One region of the Blautia sp. MSK18_10 genome, then DNA from elsewhere that is predicted to be linked to it. Evidence: predicted binding sites of a transcription regulator. Region 1 holds the regulator's gene; each other region holds the start of a gene.
What was found. The regulator NrdR, encoded in region 1, represses ribonucleotide reductase genes. The targets are predictions, from matches to a motif close to CACAANATNTTGTG.

Region 1 (10,648 bases):
AGCTGTTATATGAATGCGAAGAGAACAGTTATCTATTAATGCAATAAAACAGGGAGAATGTAATGGAGAAAAAAATAGGATATACACAGGGAACCTTTGATATGTTTCATATAGGACATCTGAACCTGATCAGAAATGCAAAAAAACATTGCGATTATCTGATTGTCGGTGTGAATGCGGATGATCTGGTAGAGTCATATAAAAACAAAAGACCGATTGTTCCGCTGGAAGAAAGGGCAGAGATTGTACGGGCCATCAGATATGTTGATGAGGTGATCGTGACGACAACCCTGGACAAAAAGCAGGTATGGGAAAAAGTCCACTTTAACGAAATCTATATCGGAGATGACTGGAAGGGCAATGCACGTTGGGAAAAGACCGGAAAAGAAATGGAAGAGCTGGGCGCTAAGCTGGTATTTCTGCCATATACCAAAGATACATCCTCAACGATGCTTCGTGAGAAATTAAAAGAATTCTAGGGAGCCAGATATGAAAAAAAGAATAAAAAAGAAAATAAAAAAACTGAAAAAATCCATTAACAAGATTAACAAGGTCAGAGTTCAAAAGGGAAGAAAAGCTATGTTGCAGGAGACATGGGCAACTGTGACCTATGGATTATATGATAATCGCAAGATCAGACGCCTTAAGAAATTCCCCCCTGCACTTGTAGAGAATAGAATGCTCTTTGAAACAAATGATGATTTTACGGATAATGGTCGTGCTTTGTTTGACTATCTTATTGAGAAAGGATACAACAAAAAGTATGAGATTGTATGGCTGGTCCATGAACCGTCTAAATATAAAGAATATCAGTTTGAAAATGTGAAATTTGTGCAGAACTTTAAGAAAGGTTCCACGATCCGAAGAGCAGAAGCATATAAATATGCACTGACATCAAAATATATTTTTTACACCCAGGCTTTTAACTGGATTGGTATGTCGAGAAGAAATCAGCTCTTTATCGATCTCTGGCATGGCTGTGGTTACAAGGCAAATAAGAACGGGCGTAAGGTTTTCTTTGATTATTGTCTGGTACCGGGGGACATTTTCATTAAGACCAAAATGGAATTTTTTGGATGTACTTCCAAAAAACTGCTCTCGTTTGGATATCCCCGTTATGATATGATGCTTAAGGGCAGTGAACGTGCAGATGAATATAAAAAGAAACTTCTGAAGGAAACAGACAGCGAGAAACTGATCCTGTGGATGCCAACCTACAGACATGCTTCCAGTGAGCGTCTGAACGAGGAAACCTTAAATAATGAATTCAATATTCCTATCATTGATGATGCAGATAAGCTTCTGGAACTGAATAAGTTCTGTAAGGAGAATCATATTCTTATTGTTATCAAGAAGCATTACCTTCAGGTACCTTATGATTTTGGTGAGAATGTCCTTACCAATATTGTTTATCTGGAGAACGGAGATCTTGCGGATAACGGACTGCAGCTTTATGAGTTTATCAACTGTTCGGATGCGCTGGTTTCTGACTATTCTTCTGTTGCGATTGATTATCTGCTGTTAGACAGACCGCTTGGATTCACACTGGATGATTATGAGGCTTATACGGAATCCAGAGGATGGGTGTTTGATGATCCGCTGGAATATATGCCTGGCGAACATATGTATAATATGCAGGATTTTGAGAATTTCATCCTGGATATTAAAAACGGAAAAGATAATTATAAAGAACAGCGCGCCAGTGTAAGAGCAAAAACACATAATGTGTGTGACAATTACTGCCAGCGTGTGTTGGATTATTTTAACATTACAATGTAATGATATTATAGCAATTCCATAAATTACTGCAAACAATCCAGTCCATCATAGCGTGAAGTCCTGCGTCAGATATCTTTGCCGTGCGTCAGCACGCCTGCAGATATCTTCCTTGTCCTTCACACTCTGCTGAACTGTCTTGATTGCATTATTTTATGGAATTGCTATAGGATACAGATATCAGAAAGTCATAACAGGAGAAAAAGATAAATGAAAATATGTATTTGGTGCACCAAGATATTTGATCTTGGCGGAACTAAGCGAGTTGTCACACTTCTTGCGAATGAACTTGTAAAAGAGCATGATGTGACGATCATGGTATATCAGGACAGATTTAAAGAAGACCGGAATATGTATCATATGAGTGAGGATATCAAGGTTGACTTTATTGATAATAATGAGTTTGTCAATCGACATCATACACCGGCTTTCTGCTGGCGTTATCTTGTTCAGAAACTGAATGCCAAATATGGGATTTTTAATAAAGAAAAATATAATGATATTCTGGCAGATGCGATTTTCCCGAAAAAGACCAGAGAAAAATGGGTAAAATATTTAAATGAGCAGAATTATGATATTATTATCACAACTGCAAGTTTAAGCCTTCGTCTGGGTATGCTGGCGCCGGAGCTGAATGCAAAGACAATCGGATGGCAGCATAACTGTTATGCCGGATATCTTGATGTTCCTAATGTCGTATTCTGGAAACAGGAATGTCTGCTCCAGGAATATCTGCCGAAGCTGGACAGATACATTGTTCTCAGTGACTATGATAAGCGCGATTACAAAAAATTTCTGGATATTGATACAGAAGTTAAAATTAATCCCCGAAGCTTCGTGAGTGAGAGAAAATGCGACCCAAAATCCAAGCGTTTCCTTATGGCTACACGATTTGTATATGCCAAGGGTCTTGATCTGATGATGGAATCTTTTGAAGAATTCTGTAAGCAGGATGATGAATGGCAGCTGGATATTATCGGAGCCGGTGATCTCTGGAATCAGATTGTGGCGGATGCAAAGAGACGTGGTATTGAGGACAGAGTTAATTTTGTCGGTTATACAAATGAGCCGGAGAAGTATTACCTGAATTCTTCTGTTTTCCTTCTTCCGTCCAGGTGGGAAGGATGGCCGATGGTTATCATGGAAGCCTTTGAATTTGGTCTTCCTGTCATCGCATTCCATACAGGAGCGATGGATCTGATCATCGATGATGGAAAAACAGGATACCTGCCGGAAGCTTTTGATACAAAAAAATTTACAGATGCGATGCTGAAGCTGGCACATGATGAAGAACTCCGCAGAGAGATGTCCAGAAATGCAATCTGGAAATCTGAGGACTTTGCCATTGAGAAGGCAGTTAAAGAGTGGAATCGTCTTTTTAATCGTGTAATGGGAATCAAGACCTTTTATATGAAAAATGAAGAACAGATTCTGGAGTGCAGGGAGAAATATCCGCTTAGAACCAGCTATGCCGAGTTTGTAAAGGAATACCAGATAAGAGATAATACAATTCTTTATGAAGCTTTTGGCGGACGTGGTATGATCTGTAATCCTTATGCTCTGTTTTTGTATCTTCTTGAAAAAGAAGAGTATCAGGATTATACCCATATCTGGGTGCTTGAGGACTTCGAGGATAACAGAAAACAGATTGAAAAATACGAAAAATATCCGAACGTGCGATTTGTAAAATATAAATCAAAGGAATACTGTAAAGAACTTGCGACAGTGAAATATCTGGTAAATAATGTAAGCTTTCCAAGCTATTTCCTTAAAAGAGAAGGTCAGGTACTGATCGATACCTGGCATGGAACTCCTCTGAAGAATATGGGATTTGATATTCCGGGAGCAAATATCTCTCAGGGAAATACAGCAAGAAATCTGCTCAGTGCAGATTATATAGTTTCCTCCGGACCTTATATGACAAAGACAGCATACAAAGATTCGTATAAAATGCAGAATCTGTATGAAGGCACAGTGCTGGAAGAGGGTTTCCCGCGTAATGATAAGCTTTTTGACAGTGACAGAGCAGAAGTGATACAGGAACTTAAGGATTGCGGAGTGGACGTAAAGGAAGATAAAAAGATTATTCTTTATGCACCGACATGGAGAGGCGAACAATACAGCCGTCCGGATACAGATTTGCAGGATGTCTATAAGCTGATCAATGTAATGGAGAACAGTATAGATACAAATGAATATCAGATCTTTGTCAAGCTTCATCAGATCGTATATCACTATATGAAAGAGAATGCCATGGAACCTGGTGATGCGCAGACAAAATTTATTCCTGCAACAATGGATACAAATGAGATTTTGTCAGTGACAGATGTACTGATTTCTGATTATTCCAGTATTTTTTATGATTTCATGCTGACAGGAAAACCGATTCTGTTTTATGTGCCGGATGCGGAGAATTTTGAAGATTATAGAGGTCTGTACTTCGGATTTGACAAACTTCCGGGACCGGCAGTGTCTACCCCTGAGAAGCTTGGTGAACTTCTGAAGGATCTTCCGGGAGTGGCTGCTTCCTGTAAAGAGAAGTATGAAAAAGCAAGAGAACAGATATGTCCGAGAGATGATGGAAAAGCATGCAAACGTATAGCAGAAGTCCTGCTTGATGGAAAAGAACCGGTAAATCCGATATATCTGAATCAGACAGATAAAGTAAAACTTCTGGTATATGCAGGAGATTTCAGTGATACACAGGAGACAGAGGCATTCTATGAATTTCTGAACAAAGTGGATTATGAGCATTTTGATGTGACGTTGATCGGGAATGGTGCAAAAGAAGAGGAGTCTTCTGAGAAACTGAATAGTCTGCCAAAAGAAATCAGGGTTTTATACTGGAAGCGTTCCTACCCGGCTACGGACGAAGAATATGTATGTCATAAAAAGTTTATGAAATCTAAGAAAACAGAAGTGCCGGAGATGCTTCTGGATTTTTACAGGCGTGAGCTTCGCAGGATGATCGGAATGTCAAAGTTCGACTATGCTCTGGTATTTACTGATATGAAGAAGTTCTTTCCTGCAATGTCAGGGGCTCTGGATGTGAAGCAGATATTTAATATAGAAAACTGGCAGAATTTGTTGAAGTGTTAAAGCTTCATTAAAGCTTCACAGACGGATCAGAACCTCATTGGAAAGAGGCGGAAAACGGTATATTTTAAAAGATATGTAAGGCAGTCTGGCAGGTATTGGGCCAGGCTGCTTTTCTGAATACGGATCTTGAATTATCATTTTATGGACGCAGATAATTACGCATGGATTTCAGTGCATTTTTTTCGAGACGACTGACCTGTGCCTGGGAGATGCCGATTTCCTGAGCTACTTCCATCTGCGTCTTTCCTTCGTAGAAGCGCAGTTCTATGATATGCTTTTCGCGGCTGTTCAGCCTCTGCATAGCTTCGCGGAGAGCAAGATTTTCAATCCAGCGTTCTTCTTTGTTTTTTTTGTCACTGATCTGATCCATGACATAAAGAGTATCACCGCCTTCTGTATAGACCGGTTCAAAGAGACTCACAGGATTTTGGATAGCATCAAGGGCATATACGATCATTTCTTTTTCGATACCAATTTCCTGTGCAATTTCGGTAACTGTAGGTTCTTTCAGGTGCTGCTTCATATAATTTTCGCGGGTATAGATTGCTTTGTATGCAATATCACGAAGAGAACGGCTGACGCGGATACTGTTGTTATCCCTGAGATATCGCCTGATTTCGCCTATGATCATTGGAACTGCATAAGTGGAAAATTTTACCTGTAAAGTGGTATCAAAGTTGTCAATGGCCTTGATCAGACCAATACATCCGATCTGAAAAAGGTCATCGGCATTTTCGCTGCTGTTCTGAAATCGTCGTATTACGCTGAGAACAAGACGTAGATTTCCTTTAATGTACAATTCACGTGCCTGTTCATCGCCGCTTTTGATCCGTCTGAACAGTTCCGCTTTTTCTTCTGCTGTAAGAACAGGAAGTTTCGACGTATTGACTCCGCAGATTTCAACTTTGTTCAGTGCCATCTTATTGAATCCTCCTTATTATCTCTGGATGTAAACCGACTATTCGCAGATATGAGCCAGGATCCTCCGAAATCATTTCAGGAAATAAAAAAAGGACAGTGGCTGCCGAATAGTTGTCATATACTTCAGTAAGAATGATTCTCATATAGCAGTGGATTTATACTTTGACCGGGAAAATATAAAAAATATAGGTCCTTGACAATTCTCTGCGGTGAAATATCAGCCTTTATGGAAACATTTTTCTTCGTCTATTTTCACAAGGATGATATCGTCCCCGATCTGGCTGATACATTCCCAGGGAATGATATATTCATTATCACGTCCGAACAGGCAGCAGAATCTTCCGGGGCCTGGAAGTATAAGGGCGGTGAGTTGACTGCTTTTGCAGTCAAATTCCGCATCAATGGGACATCCGAGACTGCGGCAGGTACAGATATTAATTACTTCTTTTTGCTTTAATTCACAGATTTTCATAAATCAGATACAGTCCTTCCGGTTAAAATCAGACTGTCGTGCCAATGCTTTCAGAATCTGATATGCGTTTGATAACAATTTATGTATTTTTGCAAAAATTTATGCAAGTCCTTTTATTGACACCTTAAATAGAAATACAGTATAATAAAACTATATATAACTGTTTGTATTTGTGTTACTGAGAATGGAGTGAACAGTAACGTATTTGTAGCCGTTTAACCGAATCAAGTATATAGTACATAAGCAGAAAACAGTAATACGAATTAAAGGGGGACGTCGTATGAAGTGTCCATTTTGTAATCAGGATAATACGAGAGTAGTTGATTCCAGACCGGTAGAAGATACCAATTCTATCCGTCGCCGTCGTTTGTGTGATGCCTGCGGAAGGAGATTTACCACATATGAAAAGGTGGAAAGTATTCCGCTTACTGTGATCAAAAAAGATCAGAACAGAGAACAGTATAATCGCAGTAAAATTCAGTCGGGAATTCTGAGAGCCTGCTATAAAAGACCAATATCCATAGATAAGATTGAAGAGATGATGGATGCCATAGAGGGAGAAATCTTTAATACCGAAGAGAAAGAGATTTCCAGCACCAGAATTGGTGAGATCGTTATGGAACATTTGAAAGATCTGGATGCAGTTGCTTATGTACGTTTTGCGTCTGTATACAGAGAATTTAAAGATGTCAGTACTTTTATGGACGAGCTGAAGAAGTTTATGAATTAAATAAGAGTTCTGTGTGAACAGTAATGTATGAATGCTCTGTGTGAAAGGATTTACGGGCAAATATAAAGAGCCGACGAGAATAATATCCCGCCGGCTCTTTATGTGTATTTTTATGGGGGTAATTAACTAAAATAAATTAAACAATACCCTGAGCGATCATAGCATCTACAACTTTCTCGAAGCCTGCGATATTAGCGCCTGCAACATAGTTGCCTTCCATATCATAACGCTTGGAAGCATCATCAACTTTATGGAAGATATCAACCATGATCTGATGAAGTTTTGTATCAACTTCTTCTGCTGTCCAGGAAAGTCTTGCAGAGTTCTGGCACATTTCAAGTGCGGAAGTAGCAACACCACCGGCATTAGCTGCTTTACCAGGCATAAATATTACACCGTTTGCCATAAGGTAATCAGTTGCCTCGCGGGTAGTAGGCATATTTGCACCTTCTGCAACATATTTGCATCCGTTTGCAATAAGGATCTTAACAGCATCAAGGTCAAGTTCATTCTGAGTTGCGCATGGAAGATAGATATCACATTTGATGTTCCAGATACCTTTTCCTTCTGTATAAGTAGCGCCTTCTACGCGATCTGCGTATTCTTTGATACGTCCACGTTTTACTTCTTTGATATCTTTAACGATGTCAAGTTTGATTCCTTCCGGATCATAGATATATCCGTTGGAGTCGCACATAGCAACAACTTTACCGCCAAGTTCGGCAGCTTTCTCTACTGCGTAGATGGCAACATTACCGGAACCTGTTACGATGAGAGTTTTACCGGAGATTGTGTCGTTTTTAGCTTTAACCATTTCGTTCAGCATATATACAAGACCATATCCTGTAGCCTGTGTACGGATTAAAGATCCACCGTAGGAAAGACCTTTACCTGTGAGAACACCCTCGTATAATCCGCGGTTTCTCTTGTACTGTCCGTACAGATAACCAATCTCACGTCCGCCTACACCGATATCACCTGCAGGAACGTCCATGTCAGCACCGATATATTTGGAAAGTTCTGTCATAAAGCTCTGGCAGAATGCCATAACTTCTCTGTCAGATTTTCCTTTAGGATCAAAGTTTGAACCACCTTTACCGCCACCGATCGGAAGACCTGTAAGGGAGTTCTTGAAAATCTGTTCGAAACCTAAAAATTTAAGGATTCCCTGGTTTACTGACGGATGGAATCTTAAACCACCTTTGTATGGTCCGATCGCACTGTTGAACTGTACACGATAACCTTTGTTTACCTGTACAACACCTTTATCGTCTACCCACGGAACTCGGAAAGAGATGATTCTTTCAGGCTCAACAAGACGTTCCAGAATGGAAAGCTTGCGGTATTTCTCTTCATTTTTGTCGATTACGACTTTAAGGGAGTCTAAAACTTCCTTTACTGCCTGATGGAATTCAGGCTCATTTGGATTCTGTGCTACGACTCTTTCGTATACTTCTTCAGTATAAGACATTATGATTTCCTCCTCGTCCATCGTATAATTATTTTTTAAATCGACGTTATTATACACTAAAGTGTTACAAATGGAAAGAGCCAAATGAAAATTTTTTTATGAAAATTTTTTGAACAAAATTTGTACTTGCGAAATGGCGCCAAGTATGAGAAAATGTTAAAAATCATCCATACAATTTATAGCAATTTCTAAAAAATACAGTATATTTATAAAAACTGCGTAAATTCGCACTGTACGTTTCGGTTCTTATATTGCCATGTATCCGTAAGAAACTGCAAATGGAAGTTAAAAAACGCTCGCAGGACAGTAGTGCGTGAACAGTAAGCGGTAATCTGATTTTTTCTATTCAGAAACAGAATATATAAGATGTAGACCGAAAGAGAAAAAAATGCTATAATATTTACAGAGATGTGCATCTACAAATTGTTGCGATGACAGAAACGAGGAGGGAATCATTATCGAGAGAATTGTGAAGAAAGGAGATTTATTACATGGCGGGATTTAAAACCAAAGTAACACCTGAAATTGAAAATCTGACGGAGGTTTGCAAGGAACATACAAGTCTGGATCTTTCTCTGTATGCAAAATATGATGTGAAGAGAGGTCTTCGTGATATTAATGGAAAAGGGGTTCTTGCAGGCCTGACTCAGGTTTCTAATGTGAAAGCCACAAAGATTGTTGATGGCAAAGAAGTTCCATGTGCTGGAAGTCTTTCCTACAGAGGATATGATATCAAAGATCTTACCAGGGGATTTATCGAAGATGACAGATATGGATTTGAAGAAGTTACCTATCTTTTATTATTTGGCAGTCTTCCGGATAAGAAACAGCTTGCAGATTTTACACAGCTTCTGGCAAATCAGCGGTCACTTCCTACAAATTTTGTGCGTGATGTTATAATGAAGGCTCCGAGCAAGGATATCATGAACGGGCTTTCCAGAAGTGTGCTTACTTTATATTCTTATGATACCAACCCTGACGATACATCATTGCCGAATGTGCTCAGACAGTGTCTGAATCTGATCAGTGTATTTCCGCTTTTATCTGTTTATGGATATCAGGCTTATAACCATTATATTAAAGATAAGAGTCTCTATATCCATAATCCGAAGAAAGAACTTACCACAGCAGAGAACATTCTGAGAATGCTTCGTCCGGATAAGAAGTATTCACATCTGGAGGCAAAGATCTTGGATATTGCGCTTATCCTTCATATGGAACATGGCGGAGGTAATAACTCTACATTCACAACTCATGTGGTTTCCTCATCAGGAACTGATACATATTCTGCGATTGCCGCAGCACTTGGCTCATTAAAGGGACCAAAGCATGGCGGTGCCAACATTAAAGTTGTCAGGATGTTTGATGATATGAAGAAGGAAGTTAAGGACTGGAAGGATGAAGACGAGGTCCGGACATATCTGAAGAGACTTCTTCATAAAGAGGCATTTGACCGGAAGGGACTGATCTATGGAATGGGACATGCGATTTATTCAGTGTCTGATCCGCGAGCTGAAGTTTTCAAGGCATATGTGGAAACTCTGGCAAGGGAAAAAGGCAGAATGAAAGATTATGCCCTGTATTCTATGGTGGAACGTCTGGCACCTGAAGTAATTGCAGAAGAGCGTCGTATTTATAAAGGTGTAAGCGCCAATGTAGACTTTTACAGCGGTTTTGTGTACAGTATGCTGGATCTGCCACTGGAATTATATACACCGATGTTTGCAGTTGCACGTATCGTAGGATGGAGTGCGCACCGTATGGAAGAGCTCATTAATGCAGATAAGATCATCCGTCCGGCATATAAGAATGTTCTGGAACCGGCAGTATATGTTCCTCTTAATGAACGCTGATCATAATGATTCAGTATTTCGGGGACAGCGTACTGTCAGACACTTATCGCTGATCTTGTTTTCAGAAAAAATATAAATAAAGGAAATGACTACGGATGTTTAATTGCTTTTTTCCGGATGAATATCTGGATTCGACCTATGTGATAAACTTCGATGATCTGTATGCGCAGGGATACAGAGGACTTCTGTTTGATATAGATAATACTCTGGTACCTCATGGTGCACCGGCAGATGAGAGAGCATGTGCGCTGTTTGCACATCTGAAGGAACTTGGATTTAAATGCTGTTTTCTGTCAAACAACCAGTACGAGAGAGTTTCTTCTTTT
Region 2 (10,648 bases), on a different contig from region 1:
AACTCTGCCTTGAGAATGTTGATCATGTAGTAAAGGTAATGGAATCTGAAGGATTGCTCATTGACTGATTTACTGGCAAAGGAATTACATGTATAACAGAAAAAAAAGATTATTTCTGACTGCTGTCTGCTTAAGCCTTGGACTTCTGACAGGCTGCAATGTGGGAAATACAAAGAATTATAAACAGGCTGCACAGGATCTGGAACAGGGAAATTATGAGGCAGCACTTGAAGAATACGAGACAGCAATTTCTGAAGGAGTGAAGCCTGCACAGTCGTACAGAGGTGCAGGTGTAGCGAAACTCAAGCTTGGAAACTATGAAGAAGCCATAACATATTTCAATGATGCGCTTAAATGTGACAAAGTTGGCAAAGCATTAAAGAAAGATATTCTGTCGTATAGAGCTGTGGCTTATCTCAAAGTAAAGGATTATGAGGCAGCGCTGGAAGACTGCCAGACTCTGGCAGAAAACTATAAAATGGATGCGGATCTGTATTTCCTTACGGGAGAAACAGCATTGGCCATGGATTCCTATGAGGAAGCTTCTGCTAATTTTGAACAGGCCTACGGCGAAGATGCAACTTATGACAGAGCTATCCAGATCTACGGGGCATATCTGAACAGGGATATGGAAGCAGACGGAACCCGTTATCTGGAAGCTGCTTTGTCAGGAACTGCAAAAAATGCAGAGGATCATTGTGACCGCGGCAGAGTTTATTATTATATGGATGATTATGAAAATGCTGAAAGTGAACTGAAACAGGCCATAGACGGCGATAATACGGAGGCACTGGTTCTGCTTGGTATGGTATATATGGATAAAGGAGACAGCGCAAATGCAAAAGCAATGTTTCAGCAGTATGTATCACAGGCAGAAAACGGAGCCAAAGGATTTAACGGACTTGCACTGTGTGATATAGAGGATGGGGATTATGACAGTGCCCTTTCTGATATAGAAAGCGGAATCCATGTGGCAGGAGCGGAGGATATGCAGAGTCTGCTGTTTAATGAGATCGTAGTCTATGAGAAGAAACTGGATTTTCAGACTGCTTTGCAGAAAGCACAGGAATATCTGGAATTATACCCGGAAGATAAAACTGTTAAGAAGGAACTTGCATTTCTTAAAACGCGTGTGTAATATCCATCTGACTGAGGAGAATTTATGGAAGAATTTGGAAAGCTTGAAGAACGGGTGGTTCTTGTGGGAGTGCAGACGGATGATCATGATAATGTGGAAGAATCCCTGGATGAACTGAAGGAGCTTGCATCAACTGCGGGAGCTGTTACAGTGGGAAGAATCATTCAGAATCGTGAGTCTGTGCATCCCGGAACTTATATTGGAAAAGGAAAGATAGAGGAAGTACGTGCACTGGTATATGCTATGGATGCAACCGGAATTATCTGTGATGACGAACTTTCTCCTGCACAGCTGAATAATCTGGAGCGGGAACTGGACTGTAAGGTGATGGACAGGACATTATTGATTCTGGACATTTTTGCAGCGAGAGCTATAACCAGTGAGGGTAAAATACAGGTAGAGCTTGCACAGCTTCGCTACAGATCTGCCCGTCTGGTCGGTCTCAGGGAATCTCTTTCCCGTCTGGGAGGTGGAATCGGAACCAGAGGTCCGGGAGAGAAAAAGCTGGAGACAGACCGTCGTCTTATCCGTACAAGGATCTCTGCTTTGAAGCAGGAATTATCCCAGGTGGAGAAACACAGGGAATTGATCCGTTCCAGCCGGGCCAGAGGCAATATGAAGACTGCTGCGATCGTAGGATATACAAATGCGGGAAAATCTACGCTGCTGAACACACTGACAGGCTCAGAGGTTTTATCAGAGGATAAACTGTTTGCTACACTGGATCCAACTACCAGACTTTTAAATTTGAAGGACGGACAGCAGATTCTTCTCACAGATACGGTTGGATTTATCCATAAGCTTCCGCATCATCTGGTCGAAGCATTCAAGAGCACATTGGAAGAGGCCAAATATGCAGATTATATTATCCATGTGGTAGATTCTTCCAATCAGCAGGCAGAGATGCAGATGCATGTGGTATATGAGACATTAAAAGAACTGGGAGTGATGGGAAAGAAGATCATCACACTCTTTAATAAGCAGGATGCGCCGGGGGCATGCGTACTGCGAGATTTTAAATCGGACTATACGCTGAAGGTCTCTGCAAAGACAGGCGAGGGTCTTGCAGATCTGAATGATCTTCTGGAGAAGCTTCTTGCTGAAGAACAGATTTATGTGGAGCGCCTTTTCCCTTATCAGGAAGCAGGAAAAATCCAGCTGATCCGCGAATATGGGCAGCTTATCTCAGAGGAATACACGGAGGAAGGGATTGCTGTGAAGGCAAGGGTGCCGAAAGAAATCTACGCCAGAGTTGTATAAAAAAATATTTTGAAAAATAAGAAAATACCATATATTGTGCCTTTTGCGAAAATGAGGAACATTATGTGGTATTTTGCGTGTTGACGAACCGGTGATACTCTGATACAATGAATCTACAGTGTTACTCAGAGCAAAGTAGACAGTAACGACAGAAATATCTCCGGTAAGAATATGCAGGAGAAACAGATTAACAAGAGAAAATGGGGGCATTAGATATGTTTCAGGTAGTAAAACGTGATGGCGAAGTGGATGAGTTTAAAATAGGCAAGATCACAGCGGCTATCCATAAAGCCTTTGATGCAAAAGAGAAAAATTATAGCGAAGAGATGATTGATCTCTTAGGGCTGCGTGTTACTTCTGATTTTCAGAAAAAGATTACAGATAATAAGATTACAGTAGAAGAAATTCAGGACAGTGTGGAGAATGTGCTGATCCAGGCCGGATATGCAGATGTGGCAAAAGCCTACATTCTTTACCGCAAGCAGAGGGAAAAGGTTCGCAACATGAAGTCAACGATTCTGGATTACAAAGAAATCGTAAACAGTTATGTGAAGGTTGAGGACTGGCGTGTAAAGGAGAACTCCACAGTTACTTATTCAGTTGGAGGTCTGATCTTAAGCAACTCTGGTGCAGTTACTGCAAATTACTGGCTGTCTGAGATTTATGACAATGAAATCGCAGATGCACACAGAAATGCGGATATTCATATTCATGACTTGTCCATGCTGACCGGATATTGTGCAGGATGGTCACTGAAACAGCTGATTCAGGAGGGACTTGGCGGCATTGAAGGCAAGATCACATCTTCACCTGCAAAGCATCTGAGTGTTCTCTGCAATCAGATGGTAAACTTTCTTGGGATTATGCAGAATGAATGGGCCGGAGCGCAGGCTTTCTCATCCTTTGATACTTATCTGGCACCTTTTGTCAAGGCAGATAATTTAAGCTATCCGGAAGTGAAGAAATGTATTGAGTCTTTTATTTATGGAGTCAATACCCCAAGCAGATGGGGAACACAGGCACCTTTCTCCAACATTACGCTGGACTGGACAGTACCGGATGATCTTGCAGAGCTTCCGGCTATCGTAGGCGGAAAGAATATGGATTTCAAGTACAAAGACTGCAAAAAAGAGATGGATATGATCAATAAGGCATTTATTGAGACCATGATCGAGGGGGATGCCAACGGACGCGGGTTCCAGTATCCTATTCCGACCTATTCCATAACAAATGAGTTTGACTGGTCTGATACAGAGAATAACCGCCTTCTTTTTGAGATGACATCCAAATATGGAACACCGTATTTCTCAAACTATATTAACAGTGATATGAAACCAAGTGATATCCGCAGTATGTGCTGCCGTCTGCGTCTGGATCTGAGAGAACTCCGCAAGAAGAGCGGTGGTTTCTTCGGATCAGGAGAGAGTACCGGTTCTGTGGGGGTAGTAACTATAAATATGCCGCGTATCGCATATCTTTCCAAGACACCGGAAGAGTTTTACAATCGTCTGGATCGCTTAATGGATATTTCCGCACGTTCTCTGCATATTAAACGTGAAGTAATTGGTAAGCTGCTGGATGAGGGATTATATCCTTATACAAAGAGATATCTTGGAAGCTTTTCCAATCATTTCTCTACCATTGGACTGGTGGGAATGAACGAGGTTGGTCTGAATGCCCGCTGGCTGGGAAAAGATATGTCTGATGAGCGTACGCAGAGGTTTACAAAAGAAGTTCTTCTTCATATGCGGGAACGTCTGTCCGATTATCAGGAGAAGTACGAAGGAGAACTGTTTAATCTTGAGGCAACTCCTGCTGAATCTACTGCCTATCGTCTGGCCAAACACGACAGAAAACGCTGGCCGGATATTAAGACTGCAGGCAAGGAAGGGGATACTCCTTATTATACAAACAGTTCTCATCTTCCGGTTGAATATACCACAGATATTTTTGATGCACTGGATATTCAGGATGATCTGCAGACGCTTTATACATCAGGTACTGTATTCCATGCATTTATCGGTGAGAAGCTTCCTGACTGGAAAGCAGCAGCAGCACTGGTACGTAAGATCGCAGAGAATTATAAACTGCCGTATTATACGATTTCGCCGACCTATTCTGTATGTAAGGAACATGGCTACATCAGCGGAGAGCATTTCACTTGTCCGAAATGTGGTAAGAAGGCGGAGGTTTACAGTCGTATCACAGGATATTACAGACCTGTACAGAACTGGAATGACGGTAAAGCACAGGAGTATAAGAACCGTACGCTTTATGATGTGATGCATTCAGATATCAGAAAAATACAGCCGGTTCATGCCAGTGTAGTTACTGTGACTAAGGATGATGTGAAGATAGAACCTGTGGCATCACATAAATACCTGTTTACAACCAGTACCTGTCCGAACTGCAGAGTGGCGAAGAAGATACTGGAAGGCAGGGAGTTCGAGATTATTGATGCGGAGAAGAATCCGGAGATGGTGAAGGAGTTTGGAATTATGCAGGCTCCGACTCTGGTGATCACAGACGGTGAGCATATGACGAAATATGTAAATACATCCAATATTAAGAAATATGTGGATGAGGGATTATAAAGATACTGAGAGAGTTGACCGGAGGATAAAAGAGATGATCAAACAGAATGTTGTATTTGTGGAAAATAAAGCAGGAAGTCTGAAAAGAGTGACAGGGATACTTGCAGATAACGGGATTAATATTTATGGATTTGCATGCTTCGATGCACCGGAGTTTGCAATCTTCCGTATGATCTGCAACGATCCGGATAAAGCGGAAATTGTTTTAAACAGGAGTGGATATATGAATCGTATTACACAGGCGATCGTAGTTGATATGAAAGATCAGGTAGGCGGTCTGGATGAACTCCTGAAAGTAGCATCAGACAGTAATGTAAGTCTTGACTATATTTATACTTCTTTCCACAGAAAAGATCTCAGACCTGTAGTAATTCTTCAGACGGAGGATGGTGCAGTGACAGAATGCATTCTTAAGAATAATGGATTTAATGTATTTACTTCAGCAGAAGAACTGGAGAAATAATACTGTATAAGACAGTGAGAGAATCACAGGACTGGGGATGGTTCTGTGATTTTTTGTATATTCATATAGGAAAGTTGAATACATCTTGACTATATGACTAGGAATACTATATAATAAAAGAAAACAATGATAATCCGACGAAATTTAATCAGGAGGTTTTGAAAAATGCAGATTTCTACAAAAGGAAGATATGCTCTGAGACTTATGCTTGATCTTGCAGTTCATAATACAGGAGAACTGGTCAAGATCAAAGATATTTCTGCAAGGGAAAATATTTCAGAAAAATATCTGGAACAGATTATTTCATCATTAAAGAAGGCGGGATATGTAAAGAGCCTGAGAGGGGCACAGGGCGGTTATATGCTTGCCAGAGAGCCGGAAACATATACGGTGGGAACTATTCTGAGACTGACAGAAGGCAGCATGAAGCCGGTAGCCTGTCTGGAGGACGAACCGAATCAGTGCAGCAGAGCCGGGGAATGCGTCACACTCCGTCTCTGGAAGATGCTTGATGAAGCTATTGAGGGAGTACTGGATAAGGTTACATTGCAGGATCTTAAAGACTGGTATGAAGAGATGGGAAATGATTATGTAATTTGATTTTCCCTCTTGACAACAGTGGATTTATAGAATATTATGTATATAACATATAATTCATATATACTTAGTATGAAATAAGGAGGACGAACTCATGGCAAAAATCTATAAAAATGCAGCGGAACTGGTTGGAAATACTCCTCTCCTTGAGGTTGGAAATCTTGAAAAAGAGCTTGGGCTGGAAGCGAGAATACTTGTGAAGCTTGAGTATTTTAACCCGGCAGGAAGTGCCAAAGACCGTATCGCCCTGAGTATGATCGAAGACGCTGAAGAGAGAGGCGTTCTGAAGCCTGGCGCAGTGATCATCGAGCCTACATCAGGTAACACCGGAATCGGTCTTGCTTCTCTTGCTGCAATCAAAGGATACAGAGTGATACTTACGATGCCTGAGACAATGAGTGTTGAGAGAAGGAATATTCTGAAAGCATACGGTGCAGAAATCGTATTGACAGATGGAACAAAAGGTATGAATGGCGCAATCGCCAAAGCAAACGAACTTGCGAAGGAATATGAGAACAGTTTTATCCCGGGACAGTTTGATAACCCTGCAAATCCTGCGATCCACAAAAAGACCACAGGTCCGGAAATCTGGAGAGACACAGACGGACAGGTAGATGTTTTTGTGGCAGGTGTTGGTACAGGCGGAACGATCACCGGTGTTGGTGAATATCTGAAATCCCAGAATCCTGACGTGAAAGTAGTGGCAGTAGAGCCTGCAACTTCCCCTGTACTTTCTCAGGGAAAGAGCGGTCCGCATAAGATTCAGGGAATCGGTGCGGGATTTGTTCCGAAGGCATTAAATACAGAGGTTTATGATGAGGTTTTTCCGGTTGAGAATGAGGATGCTTTTACAGTTGGCAAGCTGATCGCCAAACATGAGGGAATTCTTGTTGGTATTTCTTCCGGTGCGGCTCTCTATGCGGCAATCCAGCTGGCTAAGAGACCGGAGAATAAAGGAAAAACAATCGTAGCTCTTCTTCCGGACTCCGGTGACCGTTACTATTCTACTCCATTATTTGTGTAAAATAAAAAAGCCCTTTTTAGGGCTTTTTTTATTTTACATAAATGTGTTAGAATAGATATGCTGTACAAATGATTTTTATGTAACTGTTCAGTATTTTGCAGAACAGCTATCATAACATAAATAAAATTATCATAAACAATAATATTCCGTGTAATCGGATCACAGAACAGGATGGAATAAAAATGAGAAAAGCAATTATCGCAATGAGCGGCGGAGTGGACAGCTCTGTGGCAGCTCTGCTTACAAAGGAAACCGGTGATGAATGTATCGGTGCTACCATGAAATTATTTCACAATGAGGACATAGGAGTAAAGAGAGAGAAAACCTGCTGTTCTCTGGATGATGTGGAGGATGCCAGAAATGTCTGCTACAGAATGGGGATCAGGTACTATGTTTTTAACTTTTCCGAGAGGTTTAAAGAGGATGTTATGGACCGCTTTGTGGATGCCTATGAGCATGGAGCCACGCCAAATCCCTGCATTGACTGCAATCGTTATCTGAAATTTGACAAGATGTTTCAGAGAATGCGTGAACTGGAGTATGATTATATTGTAACCGGACATTATGCACGTGTGGAATATGATGAGGAGAAGAACCGTTACTTATTAAAGAAAGCTGTGGATGATACGAAGGATCAGAGTTATGTGCTTTATATGCTGACACAGGAGCAACTTGCGCATATTTCCCTGCCTCTTGGCGGGCTTCGCAAAACGGAAGTGCGTGAGATCGCAGAGAAGCATGGCTTTGTTAATGCCAGAAAGCATGATAGCCAGGATATCTGTTTCGTACCGGACGGTGATTATGCAAAGTTTATTGAACAGTACACAGGACGTAAATCAATCCCGGGCGATTTTGTAGATACAGAAGGAAACATTCTTGGTAAACATAAAGGAATCATCCACTATACACTTGGCCAGAGAAGAGGACTTGGTATTCCGGCAGCATCCAGACTGTATGTGTGTGATATTTCTCCAAAGACCAATCAGGTGGTTCTGGGAAATAATGAGGATCTTTTCCATTCGGAACTGACTGCAACAAAGGTCAATCTGATTTCCTGTGAATCTCTGAAGGAGCCAATGAGACTGAAAGCAAAGATCCGTTACCGTCATCCGGAGCAGGAGGCCGTAGCATGGCAGACGGAAGATGGAGTGCTGCACGTGCGTTTTGATAAACCACAGAGAGCTATCACCAGAGGGCAGGCAGTTGTGTTATATGATGGAGATATCGTTGTAGGCGGCGGCGTGATTGAAAATTGTATTAAATGACAGATTTTCCTTGTCTTTCGCATTTTGTCGGACTGTCTTATCTGCACTGCTTTTTGGAAACGTTATAGTTATTAGCTATTAAACGCTATAGAAAATTTCCTATTGACGTACTAGGAATTAAATGGTAATATACAACTATGCTAAATCATATCAAACAGATATGAAAAGCATAGAAACAAAAATGACTTGCAGATAAGGGGCTTAAGAGCCGGAATCAGTTTTGCAGAGAAAAAGATTATTATAAATCAGAGAAAGATGAGGATATACACATGAGCAAAAAAATCGAAAGAAAAGACAGACATTTCAAATTTGAAACATTACAGCTTCACGTAGGACAGGAGAGTCCGGATCCGGTTACAGATGCAAGAGCAGTACCAATCTATCAGACATCTTCTTATGTATTCAGAAACTGCGATCATGCAGCTGCACGTTTCGGACTTGCAGATGCAGGTAATATTTATGGACGTCTTACAAACCCGACTGAAGATGTATTCGAGAAAAGAATCGCAGCGCTTGAAGGCGGTTCTGCGGCACTTGCAGTAGCATCCGGTGCAGCAGCAATCACATATACAATTGAGAATCTTGCACAGCAGGGTGACCACATTGTAGCAGCCAAGAATATTTACGGTGGAACAACAAACCTTCTGGAGCATACACTTCCGGCTTATGGAATCACAACAACATTCGTTGATGTATTTGATCTTGAAGAAGTAGAGAACGCAATTCAGGATAACACAAAAGCTGTTTACATCGAGACTCTTGGAAACCCGAACTCTGATGTAGTTGATATTGAAGCTATCGCAAAGATTGCTCATGCACATAAGATTCCGCTTGTAGTGGATAACACATTTGCAACACCTTACCTTGTAAGACCAATCGAATATGGTGCAGATATCGTTGTTCATTCTGCAACTAAATTCATCGGTGGACATGGTACAACAATCGGAGGTGTGATCGTTGAGAGTGGTAAATTTGACTGGGAAGCATCAGGTAAATTCGCATCTCTGACAGAACCGAACCCAAGCTATCATGGCGTAAGCTTTACAAAGGCATGCGGACCGGCAGCATTTGTTACAAAGATTCGTGCAATTCTTCTTCGTGATACAGGTGCAACCATCTCTCCGGTAAGCTCATTCATTTTCCTTCAGGGACTTGAAACACTGTCACTTCGTGTTGAACGCCATGTAGAGAATGCACTGAAAGTTGTTCAGTACTTAAACAACCATCCGCAGGTAGAGAAAGTTCATCATCCGTCTGTATCCACAGATCCGGCTCAGCAGGAGCTTTATAAGAAATATTTCCCGAACGGCGGCGGTTCCATCTTTACATTTGAGATTAAAGGTGATGCACAGAAGGCAAAGGACTTCATTAATAATCTGGAACTGTTCTCATTGCTTGCCAATGTAGCTGATGTTAAATCTCTTGTTATCCATCCGGCTACAACAACACACAGCCAGTGCACAGAAGAAGAACTTCTCGATCAGGGTATCAAACCAAATACAATTCGTCTTTCCATTGGTACAGAGAATATTGACGATATCATTCAGGATCTTGATGAAGCATTTAAGGCAGTTGCTGAATAATACAGATATAACATCCTTATATATTGTATAAATAAAACATGAATAAAAAGACCATCTTCCGGATTTTCCCCCATATCTGAAAGATGGTCTTTTTTTTGGAATATTTCAATTGTATGGTTTACAGACTTGACAAATTATAAAAATACTATATAATACAGAAATGCAAATAAGTTGCAAATGTAAATAAGTTGCAAATACAAATAAAGTGCAAATATAAGGAGAACTATATGTCAGAGATTATATTAGATTCAGTAATAGACAGCATCAAGCTGCTACCCTTTCTTTTTCTTACTTATCTGTTTATGGAATGGCTGGAGCATAAGACAGGTGCGGCAGCACGAAAGAGAATTCGTACAGCCGGAAAATTCGGACCGGTATGGGGTGGACTTCTGGGAGTGATCCCACAGTGTGGATTTTCGGCAGCGGCATCCAGCCTTTTTGCCGGACGTGTGATCACAGTGGGAACTTTGATCGCGGTGTATCTGTCTACTTCAGATGAAATGTTTCCGATCATGATCTCCAATGCAGTTCCTGTAGTTACAATTGTGAAAATCCTGACCTGCAAAGCGGTGATCGGAATACTTTCCGGCCTGGTGCTGGAGTATGTTTACACACATATTCTGAAGAAACAGGAACCTGATGTGGATATTCATGAAATCTGTGAAGAAGAACGCTGCCATTGTGAACATGGAGTTATTTCTTCAGCAGCATTTCACACATTAAA
Region 3 (10,648 bases), on a different contig from region 1:
TGTTGCCTCCGCATCCAAACAGACATACCAGTCTGTGGGGATGATATTCTTTCAAAGTGGTCAGAAGACTCTCCAGAGCCATGGCATTATGCGCGTAATCGATCATCAGAGTAAAATCATCGGATACTTTTACCATTTCGATACGGCCTTTTACCTTAGCTACTTTTAAGGCTTTGAGAATGTTCTCTTCCGAAACCTTAAAATGACGGCAGATTGCGATTGCTGTCAATGAATTGTAGATGCTGAATTTACCGGGAATATCTATCTCCACATGAAAATCCAGAAGTCCTTTCAGATGGTAGGAAATACCCAGATATCCTTTACCTCCGACCAGCTTTGCATCTTCCGCACGAAGGTCTGCTTCCGGTGAAAATCCATAAGTTTCCAGGCTGCATGTATGACCTTCAATAATCTTCTCGAAATGTTCATCATCTCTGTTTACAATTCCTACCTTACACTGTTTCAGAAGTAAGGACTTGCATCTGAGATAATCATCAAAATCCTTATGTTCATTTGGTCCGATATGATCCGGCTCAATATTTGTAAAAATACCAAAATCGAAAACAAATCCCTGAGTTCTGTGAAGCATCAGTCCCTGGGAGGAAACTTCCATAACCACACAGTCACAGCCGGCTTCTGCCATCTCATGGAAATATTCCTGAATCACATAAGACTCCGGTGTTGTGTTCTTTGCAGGAATCACTTTGTCACCGATGATCGCTTCAATGGTTCCGATCAGTCCCACTTTATATCCGGCATTTTCCAGAATAGATTTTACCATATACGTAGTGGTTGTTTTTCCTTTTGTTCCTGTGATACCGATTGTTTTCAGTTTCTCTGCGGGATATCCGAAATATGCGGCAGAAATAAACGCCATTGCATATCGTGTATCTTTCACAAGAATGACTGTCACATCTTCCGGTGCTTCCACAGCTTCTTCCACGATCAGAACCTTTGCTCCTTTTGCAACTACATCCGGCACAAATTTATGGCCATCCACCACTGCACCGCGGATACAGATAAAAAGAGAGCCCTCTTCTACTTTCCGGGAATCATAAATCACATTTTTTACTTCCTGGTCTGTACTGCCCTGAAGACATGTATATTCCAGCTTTTCCAGTAAGGATATTAATTTCATTTTAATCCTCCATATCATTTCCTGCCTGCCTGAATTTCATACAGCCTCTGCGGCAATTTCGTTACTGTTCACTCCGTTCACAGTAACTTAGCCAAAATTCATTCCAGATTGCCTGCGGCAATGGAATTTTGGCTTGTATGTCTCGGGATTTTGGCATATTCATGCCAAAACACCTCGCGGGATAGTGATGTGTGAACAGTAACGCAATTTCTTTAAAGTCAGGCAGAGGTGTTTTACTAAAGCGTATATTCTATATAAGAATAGCACACCTCCCCTGTCGTTTCAACGTTGTTTCTCTACTTCTGCTGTTTTTTTGTCTTCCTGTAACAGAATGCGCTGACTCCGGACATGATTGCAAAAATCCCCAGTACAATATACAAAGCCGTTTCTGTCTCATCTCCTGTACGTGGTTTGGAAGCAGTAGTATAAGCACTTCCGGACTTTGAGTCATATCCATAACTCTGGGAAGCCAGAGATGCCGGTTGCGGCGTAACTGTAACAATATTATCAGTTTCCTTTAATTCTACGTTTGCCTTAGATGTCATTGCCTGTGTACCAGTCTCATCAGATGTAACGATTACCTCATTGATCAATTCCTGACTTGCCATATATTGTGGAACAGTCACTGTGGCGTAAAGTGCAAAAGCCTCTCCCGGTGCGATCTGCGGAATCAGAGCCTGTGTGCCTGTGCTGTTTAATGTTACGCCCTCTTTCCTGACAAAGTTTGCCTGAATACCGGCATTTTGGAATCTTTCTGTACTGAGAACCGAATGAAGTGTTCGCTCACCCGTATTCCTGATGCAGATCTGATATGTGATCGTATCTCCCGGATATGCCTGTGTTCTGTCCGCAGTTTTCTCCACCTCAAAAGCCGCCTTTAATGCAATGACTTCTGTTTCGACTGATTTCTGACATCCAATACTTTCTTCCTTTCCCGGATATTTCGCTTTTACAGTTACTGTATGAATAAGCTCTCCTGCCTGCTCTTCTGTAAGCTGTACTGTCATCTGAAGATTTCTGATTTCTCCTGCCTTAAGACCTGAAATAATTCCCTGCATACCATTTGCAGTAAATCCCTCTTCCTGTTTCCATTCGGCTTTTATATTATCCTGAGAAAAAACACTGGATATCTCTATATTTTCCAGAGGTAATTCTCCTGTATTCTCTACAGACAATATATAAGTAAAGTTCTGCCCTGCACGTACCTCTTTCGTCTCCTGCTGTAACCGGGCTGTGATCCCTGTTTTTGCTTCCTGTACGGAAAGCAGAGCTGAAGGAGTTTCTGCAACAGTCCGGGTTTCATCCCCTGATTTCATCCAGAAATACGCACCTGTCCCCTCCCAATCTTTGCAAAGCGGTGCATCCTGGCACAGAGGATAATCTGTTTTTACAGAAGAAATACGATATTCTTCACGCAGAGACACCGGCACTTTCATGGTAAAGATATCTGTTTCCGCATCTGAAAGTGCAGTCTCACAGGTCAGCTTTGTAATCTGGGTTGTCTCACCTTTCTTATTTTGTATCTGTACGGATTCAGCCTGCAGATCATTCTTTAACGCTTCTGCATTTACCTGAAAATATTCTGAAATATATACAGTCAGAAAATATCTGGTTTTATCTTCCCTGATCTCATTTTGGTTCTCCTGCTCACTCTGTTGTGTCTGTCCGGTTTCTGTGTCAGATCCTTCTGCGTTTTCTTCTGCCTTCCGGTATTCTTCGCTTTCTATATCTTCTATATCTATTACTGCACTCTCTGATTCACACTCTGTATTTTCGGAATCCACTTCATCTGTCGTATTTTCTGCTGCTTCTGCTTCTCTCACTTCGCCATCCCATGTACTATTTTCCATCTGCAACTGTCCGTTCTCCGAAGCAGTATTTTCCTGTTGACTTTTGTACAGTTCTTTCAGACCGCTCACTTCCAGTGTCAGTTCTGCCTGAAATTTCTCTTCATCGATCCACTGTGCACTCTGCTTTAAACCCACAGCAGGAACATATAACTCTGCAGCTTCAAATTCTGCTGCTGATACTGCTCCTGCTCCCAAAATCCCGACAGCAGCCGTTATCATGACTGCTTTTTTTAACTGATTCCATATTCTTTTTTCCATTCTCTCATTCTCCTGAATTTTTATTCTATGTCATCTGAGGTACTTCCACTGTCAGAATGATATCGGTACAGTATCTTTCGAGATTATAAGTTCATATCCACAGACATACGCATCTCTCCTCTCTGTTTTGCACAATAAATAAGATTTTCAGAGTTTCTGCTCAGGATTCAAAACCATCTCCCGGACTATCAATAAATAATTGGAAATTTTTGCACCGGACCGGTGCGTGAAAATAAGAATACTGATAACGGCTGTTGCCGATGAATCTACTTTAGCATGTCTATGCTATAAAAACAAGATACCACTTTTTATTTTTCGTATTTGTTTATAATTCTTTTATAAATTTACCGATTGTTTCAGAAATTCGACATACTTTGAACATAATTTTCCCATATAATAGGTCTTGGATAGATGAAAAACCACTCTCTATCTCCCCCCTCAAAAAAACAAAACAGCTCTCACAGAAATGTGAGAGCTGTTTGTTTTTTGTTACTGTTCACTGATAATATCCCGCGAGGTGTTTTTTGAGTTATTTTCTATTGCAATTCTACTGGCAGTCTTTTATAATGTAGGATATCAATATGATTGAATATTTATGATATCAGTGATAAAAAATTTCAAAAATCTTTATATATAAGATCACCCCGCAGATATCATATTTACAGAACATGAAAGAATCGAGGTAATTCCCATGAGCGAAAAAATTACAGTAGTTGCACTGGGCCACAGAGCATTAGGAACCACCTTACCGGAGCAGAAAATCGCTACAAAAAAAGCAGCCAAAGCTGTCGCAGATCTTGTAGAAGCCGGAAATCGTGTAGTCATTTCCCACAGTAACGGTCCACAGGTCGGAATGATCCACACAGCCATGAATGAATTTGGCAAAACACATCCTGACTATACATTTGCACCTATGTCCGTATGTTCGGCAATGAGTCAGGGCTATATCGGATATGATCTCCAGACCGCAATCCGCGCAGAACTTATTTCCCGCGGTATTTATAAACCGGTAGCTACTATCCTTACACAGGTTGTCATTGATCCATATGATGATGCTTTCGCTGAACCTGAGAAGATCATCGGACGTGTCCTTACAGAAGAAGAGGCTGAAACTGAAGAAAGCAAGGGAAACTTTGTCACTAAACTGGCTGACGGCACTTATAAAAGAATCCTGGCAGCTCCGAAACCGCAGAAAATCGTAGAGCTTGAAACAATCCGCACACTTGTAGATGCGGGCCAGGTAGTAATCGCAGCAGGCGGCGGCGGAATCCCGGTTATGGAACAGGGAATCGATCTTCATGGTGCAAGTGCGATCATTGAGAAAGACCTTTCCAGCGGACTTCTTGCACAGGAATTAAATGCAGATACTCTTCTGATCCTTACCAGTGTTGAGAAAGTAAGTCTGAACCTCGGTCAGGACAACGAAGAATATCTTAATACAATTTCTGTAGATGATGCTAAGAAATATATGGCTGACAATCAGTTTGCCCCAGGCTCCATGCTTCCTAAATTCGAAGCCGGAATCTCTTTTATCGAAAAGGGAGATAACAGAAGAACGATCATCACAGATATTGCGCATGCAAAGGATGGATATTTCGAAAAAACCGGAACTATCATTAAATGATTCTATAGCAATCCTCGTAAATAATACATTTAAGAGGATTGCTATATTTTATCTGACAATACAAAAAGACATATACCAGAGCAATACATATCATCTTGCCGGTATATGTCTTTTAATTATCATATTATGATGTCAGATTCAAAAGTTTACCCCTGACCTGATATTACATAGATTTACGTTCCGCAATCTCTGCCATCTTCGCTTCGTTCAGACGAGTATCACCATGCACACGGCTGTAGGAAAGATATCCGTTCATACGGTCAATCTTTGTCAGATTCTTGGAACCGCAGACCGGACACACGTCCATTTCAAGTTCCTCATGTCCGCAGTCATCACAGTAAGCAAGGGAAAGATTTACTCCCTCATAATATCCCAAAGACATGGCTCTGCGGATCAGAGTGCGTATTGCTTCACGATTATAATCGATCGGATAACGTACATACTGAATCTTACCGCCGTTGCACAACTCCCAGAAACGTCCCTCCAGATCCTGTTTTTCAATCGGAGTTACATCTTCAGTCACATGACAGTGGAAACTGTTGCTTACATAAGGACGATCAGAAACCCCTTTCACAATGCCATACATCTTACGGAACTGTTCCACCTGCAGTCCGCATAAACTCTCTGCCGGTGTTCCATAAATTGCATAAAGATAACCATCTTTCTCTTTAAATTCATTTACTTTCCTGTTGATATATTTCAGCACATCCAGTGCAAACTGCCCGTCTTCAGCAATGGATTTGCCATTGTAAAGTTCCTGGAGTTCATTTAATGCAGTGATTCCGAAGGATGCTGTCATTGGTTTCAGAATCTTGCCAATCTTTTCATTCGGTTTCAGATGTCCACCGTAAAATCCTCCCTCACAATATGCCAGCGGGTTGGTTGACGCACGCATCTGTCCCAGATAATCATAGGTACGGATATGCAGATTACGGATCATCTCAAGATAGAAATCCAGCACTTCGTAGAAATCCCTGCTCTCTGCTCTGGCTTTGGCAAGGATCATTGGAAGATGAAGGCTTACCGCACCGATGTTAAATCTTCCCACAAACACAGGAACATCCTTATCATCTGCCGGATACATACCGCCTCTCTCGTACCAGGGGCTTAAGAACGCACGACATCCCATAGGACTTATAACCTTTCCATACTGCTTGTACATACTGGAAATATATCCTTTTCCTGACATGGACAGCCAGTCCGGATACATAGTCTTGGCAGAACAGTCAACCCCTGCCTCAAATACATCCTCACTGATCTTGCCTTTTCCATGGATATTTTCATCATAAAGGAATACGATTTTCGGGAAGAGTACCGGTTTCTTGCGTCCTGCCTTACCCTGTCCGCCTTTATGCACTTCAAGAAGAGAAATACTTGCCATCTTCTCGAACTGCTTTATTCCAAGTCCAAGAGTTACAGTTACAAATGGATAATCCCCTCTGGAAGATCCGACTGTATTCAGCTTATACTCAATCCCCTGCCATCCCTGGTCAAAATCTCTGCGGACTTTGTCAAGCGCATACTCGATCGCACGTTCTTCACGTCCTGTCCAGCTCTCGTCAGAGTATTTCATAAATTCCTGGATATATTTATCGTAACTCTTCTGTGCATAAGGTGCAAGGATCTTGTCTACTTCCGGTACTGTGAATCCGCCATACTGCTGTGCAGCAGTGCTCAGGATAATATCACCCATAACATCAAACGCAGTATCCAGTGTCTTAGGCTCATTGTACCATACATTTCCCATCTCAAATCCGCCGCTGAGTACAGATGCCACATCAAAGAGACAGCAGTTCATGGTATCCAGACGTGCAGACTGGTCATGAATATAAATATAACCATCTTTACATGCCTGAAGTTCATTACGATTCATAAAAAATTTACGATAAAGCTCTTTGTTCAGTTCATTAAAGATCAGGCTTCGCTTTGTAGCTACAAGCGCACTGTCTGTATTGGCATTACTCTTATCACCAATATAACGGATTGCCTGACTCTTGGTATATACATCATCCATCATATGGATAAAGTCAAGTTTGTAATTTCTGTAATCGCGGTAGCTCTTAGCCACTGCCGGGTTCACTCTCTCAAGTGCTCCCTCTACGATGTTGTGCATCTCCTGGATCTCTATCTCATTCTTTCCCAGTGCCTCCGCATGTTCTTCCGCAAACTGGCAGATAAATTCCTTCTCTTTATCCGAAAATGTGTATAAAATTCTGGCTGCCGACTTATTTACTGCTGCTACGATCTTCTGTGAATTAAACTCTTCTCTCGTACCATCTTTCTTTATAACATATATCATACCTTTTGCTCCCATATACAATATATAGTATTTTTTTTCTTTCATTCACCACAATTCTCTCTATATGTGGTACGTTTAACAAGTATAGCACAGTCTCTGACAAAAAGAAAGGGGCAAAAAATTATTCGTCATATTGCTGAATTTGATACATGGCAAGATAATTATCTTGACCATCCAGAGATACCACAGATACCTCATCCCCGGCATGTAATTCTATTTTCTCCTCGTGGTCTGCTTCGTCAAATTTTACAGTTTCATCTTTTCCTGAAGAACTTCTGATTTCCAGAGCAACCTTCTCCCAGCCGGACACTATCCTGTATTCTCCCGGATCTATTGTAAAATCATACCCCTGGTCACTGGCATCTATATCGCCAATCTCTGATGCAGTATCATCCGTTCTGACAATATAATTCTCTCCGGTGAACATATACCAGTCCGGATTGCCCCTCTGTTCATCCTGTCCGTTCTTTACTGCACTGATAGTCTCAGACCAGTCATCTGTCCAGTTATTCTCATTACTTTCATTATTTTCATTACTTTCATTATTCTTATTACTCTCATTTACTTCATCAGAACTGCTGTCATCAAAAATACTGTTGAGATCTATGTCAAACTCATCATAGATAAATTCTTCTATCCTGTATCCAATCGTATCCCAATTCTCTGCCATCTGACCTATTATTACCATCAGAATCAGCACAATGATCCAGAAAATTTTGCCTGCCTTGCCGCTCTTTTTCTTCTCACTTTTTGCTGTCTTTTTTCCGGTGCTGTATGTACGGGCAGTCTGTGCGCTGTACGACTGACCTGATGTTTTCTTTGTCCCTGATGTTTGTATTCTTGAAGTTTGTACTTTTGTATTTTGCGTTCTAATAGTCTGTGTTCTGGCAGACGAAGTTTTTGCAGCTTTGGGAACTGTTTTATTTCTGTCAGACAAAGGGATCTCGTTCTCTGCCATTGCTTTTTTCACCTTTGCCGAAGCATGACGATAGTGCTCTGAACGGTCTTCGTTCAGATGATACAGTTCCATATCATTTCTATATGGCATTCCACAATATTTACACCTGCCGTTTACAATTGGTCCATCACAGACCTGACACCTTTTTCCCATATATCTTCCCCCTAAGTTTTATATAAATTTAACGCTTCATTCATTTACACATTTATTTTAACATTTCGCCCCAATCTTGCAAAGCTGAAATTGTGTTACTGTTCGTTCTGTTCTCCGTAACCATAATATCCCGCGAGATACTTCCAAATGAACAGTAATAATTGTCAAACTACCATTTTCCTGTTATAATAGCGTGGGAAAAGATAATGGATATTCAGTAAACAACAATATTTTTTATCAGTTTGCCATAAAATATGCAAATACAGAAATTACAGGAGGAATCCACTCATGGAACAGATTAAAATTCCTGACGGGTATCAGTCATCTTTAAATCTTCACGATACCCAGATTGCCATTAAAACTGTGAAAGATTTCTTTCAGCAGACACTGGCTCAAAAACTGAATCTGCTGCGTGTTTCCGCTCCGGTATTCGTTAATCCGTCATCCGGTCTGAACGATAACTTAAACGGCGTGGAACGTCCGGTAAGCTTTGATATCAAAGGCCAGCCGGAGAATGCTGAGATCGTACACTCTCTCGCCAAATGGAAGAGATATGCATTACAGAAATATGGCTTTGCTCATGGTGAAGGACTTTACACAGACATGATCGCGATCAGAAGAGACGAGGATCTGGACAATATCCATTCCGTATACGTAGATCAGTGGGACTGGGAAAAGATCATCAGCAAGGAAGAACGCAACATGGACACACTTGTTTCCACAGTACGTGCTATCTACAGCGTTCTCCGCAAAACCGAAAAATACATGGCTGTTCAGTACGATTACATCGAAGAAATCCTTCCGAGAGAGATTGCATTTGTCAGCACCCAGGAACTGGTCGACATGTATCCTGATCTCACTCCAAAGGAACGTGAATACAAGATTGTCAAGGAAAAAGGTGCCGTATTCCTCATGCAGGTCGGCAAAACCTTAACCAACGGAGAACGTCATGACGGACGTGCACCGGACTACGATGACTGGGAATTAAACGGCGATATCCTTGTTTATTATCCTGTTCTCGACATTGCTCTGGAGCTTTCTTCCATGGGTATTCGCGTTGACGAGGATGCGCTTGACAGACAGCTTACCATCGCAGGCTGTGACGACAGACGTGAGCTTCCTTTCCAGAAGGCAATCCTGAACAAGGAACTTCCATATACTATCGGCGGCGGCATCGGCCAGTCCCGTATCTGTATGTTCTTCCTCAGAAAAGCACACATCGGTGAAGTGCATGCTTCCCTGTGGCCGGAAGAAGTAATGAAAGAAGCAGCAGCAAAAGGAGTACAGCTTCTGTAAAAAAGCCGTAAACCTGGAATACTCAGAGATCACAGACACACAGATGTGTAAATACACAATGTATATCTGAGTGCCTTATCAGACAAATGTAACGGGGCGAATACAACAGTGAATATTTTATTTTTTTTAACACCTAAAAGTGATGTAGCATATATATTTGAAAATGAGACTCTTCGTCAGACTCTTGAGAAAATGGAACACAGAAAATTTTCCTGCATTCCGCTTCTGAGTCTAGACGGGAAATATAAAGGAAGTATTTCCGAGGGTGATCTTCTCTGGGGAATGAAAACCTTAAATGTTCCCGGACTGAAAGAAGCAGAGAGCATTTCCATTATGGCAATTCCGCGCAGAGCAACCTATAAGGCAGTTCACGCAGATTCTGACATGGAAGATCTGCTGGACAAGGCAATTAACCAGAATTATGTCCCGGTTGTAGATGATCAGGGATACTTTATCGGCATCATCACCCGTAAAGAGATCATCAAATACTGCTACAAAGAACTGAAGAAATATATAAAAGCTTCAGATTCATAAAAAGAGCTGCCGCATTGCAATTTTTCAATTGCTAATGCGGCAGTTCTTTTTATATTCTTTATAACGCCTCAGCAGACCTCAACAAAATTCCTGTTTTTCCTTTTTCTGTGCCAGAAGCTTTCCGAACAATGCTGCCAACACCTGCTGAAACAGAGTTCCGATCATTACCGGAAACATAACTTCACCCGGAAAATATGCAGCTGCGATCACCGCTCCTGCGCTGATATTGCGCATCCCGGTTCCATACATCATGGAAACCGCCGTACTGCGATCCTTTCGGAAGATATACGCCACAAACCAGCCGAGTGCATATCCGGAAGCAGCCAGGACAAGGATTGCCAGTGCAACCTTCACCCTCTGCATATTCATATCCCGGATATATGGTGCTACTTTGGAAGAATTGGACGTTACCACAAATATCAGTGCCAGCTTTGAAAAAGGCGCCAGCTTTCCCGGCCATGTTTCCATTACTTTTCCATCTGTGATCTGATTTAATACCATCGCAACAACAGCAGGAAGCGCAACCATAAATATCAGT

Region 2: LI074_RS00490 (ribonucleoside triphosphate reductase) is a predicted target of NrdR. The motif match lies at 2,424-2,437, and genes of this name have one in related genera.
Region 3: nrdD (anaerobic ribonucleoside-triphosphate reductase) is a predicted target of NrdR. The motif match lies at 7,186-7,199, and genes of this name have one in related genera.

The regions. Positions count from the first base shown of each region.
Region 1 is NZ_JAJCGT010000016.1:46,616-57,263, reverse strand. Features, by position in the region: gene LI074_RS08570 (CDP-glycerol glycerophosphotransferase family protein) at 1-2, shown strand, start outside; gene LI074_RS08565 (adenylyltransferase/cytidyltransferase family protein) at 63-479, shown strand; gene LI074_RS08560 (CDP-glycerol glycerophosphotransferase family protein) at 490-1,779, shown strand; gene LI074_RS08555 (CDP-glycerol glycerophosphotransferase family protein) at 1,987-4,875, shown strand; gene sigG (RNA polymerase sporulation sigma factor SigG) at 5,015-5,794, opposite strand; gene LI074_RS08545 (YlmC/YmxH family sporulation protein) at 6,014-6,268, opposite strand; gene nrdR (transcriptional regulator NrdR) at 6,549-6,998, shown strand; gene gdhA (NADP-specific glutamate dehydrogenase) at 7,135-8,469, opposite strand; gene LI074_RS08530 (citrate/2-methylcitrate synthase) at 8,961-10,322, shown strand; gene LI074_RS08525 (YqeG family HAD IIIA-type phosphatase) at 10,418-10,648, shown strand, end outside.
Region 2 is NZ_JAJCGT010000001.1:106,003-116,650, reverse strand. Features, by position in the region: gene glmM (phosphoglucosamine mutase) at 1-68, shown strand, start outside; gene LI074_RS00500 (tetratricopeptide repeat protein) at 89-1,138, shown strand; gene hflX (GTPase HflX) at 1,163-2,398, shown strand; gene LI074_RS00490 (ribonucleoside triphosphate reductase) at 2,614-4,992, shown strand; gene LI074_RS00485 (ACT domain-containing protein) at 5,027-5,455, shown strand; gene LI074_RS00480 (RrF2 family transcriptional regulator) at 5,621-6,055, shown strand; gene cysK (cysteine synthase A) at 6,147-7,076, shown strand; gene mnmA (tRNA 2-thiouridine(34) synthase MnmA) at 7,259-8,341, shown strand; gene LI074_RS00465 (O-acetylhomoserine aminocarboxypropyltransferase/cysteine synthase family protein) at 8,611-9,924, shown strand; gene LI074_RS00460 (putative manganese transporter) at 10,152-10,648, shown strand, end outside.
Region 3 is NZ_JAJCGT010000001.1:88,101-98,748, forward strand. Features, by position in the region: gene LI074_RS00380 (UDP-N-acetylmuramoyl-L-alanyl-D-glutamate--2,6-diaminopimelate ligase) at 1-1,138, opposite strand, end outside; gene LI074_RS00385 (DUF7507 domain-containing protein) at 1,435-3,246, opposite strand; gene arcC (carbamate kinase) at 3,938-4,870, shown strand; gene nrdD (anaerobic ribonucleoside-triphosphate reductase) at 5,034-7,169, opposite strand; gene LI074_RS00400 (hypothetical protein) at 7,291-8,280, opposite strand; gene asnA (aspartate--ammonia ligase) at 8,569-9,576, shown strand; gene LI074_RS00410 (CBS domain-containing protein) at 9,685-10,110, shown strand; gene LI074_RS00415 (bile acid:sodium symporter family protein) at 10,189-10,648, opposite strand, start outside.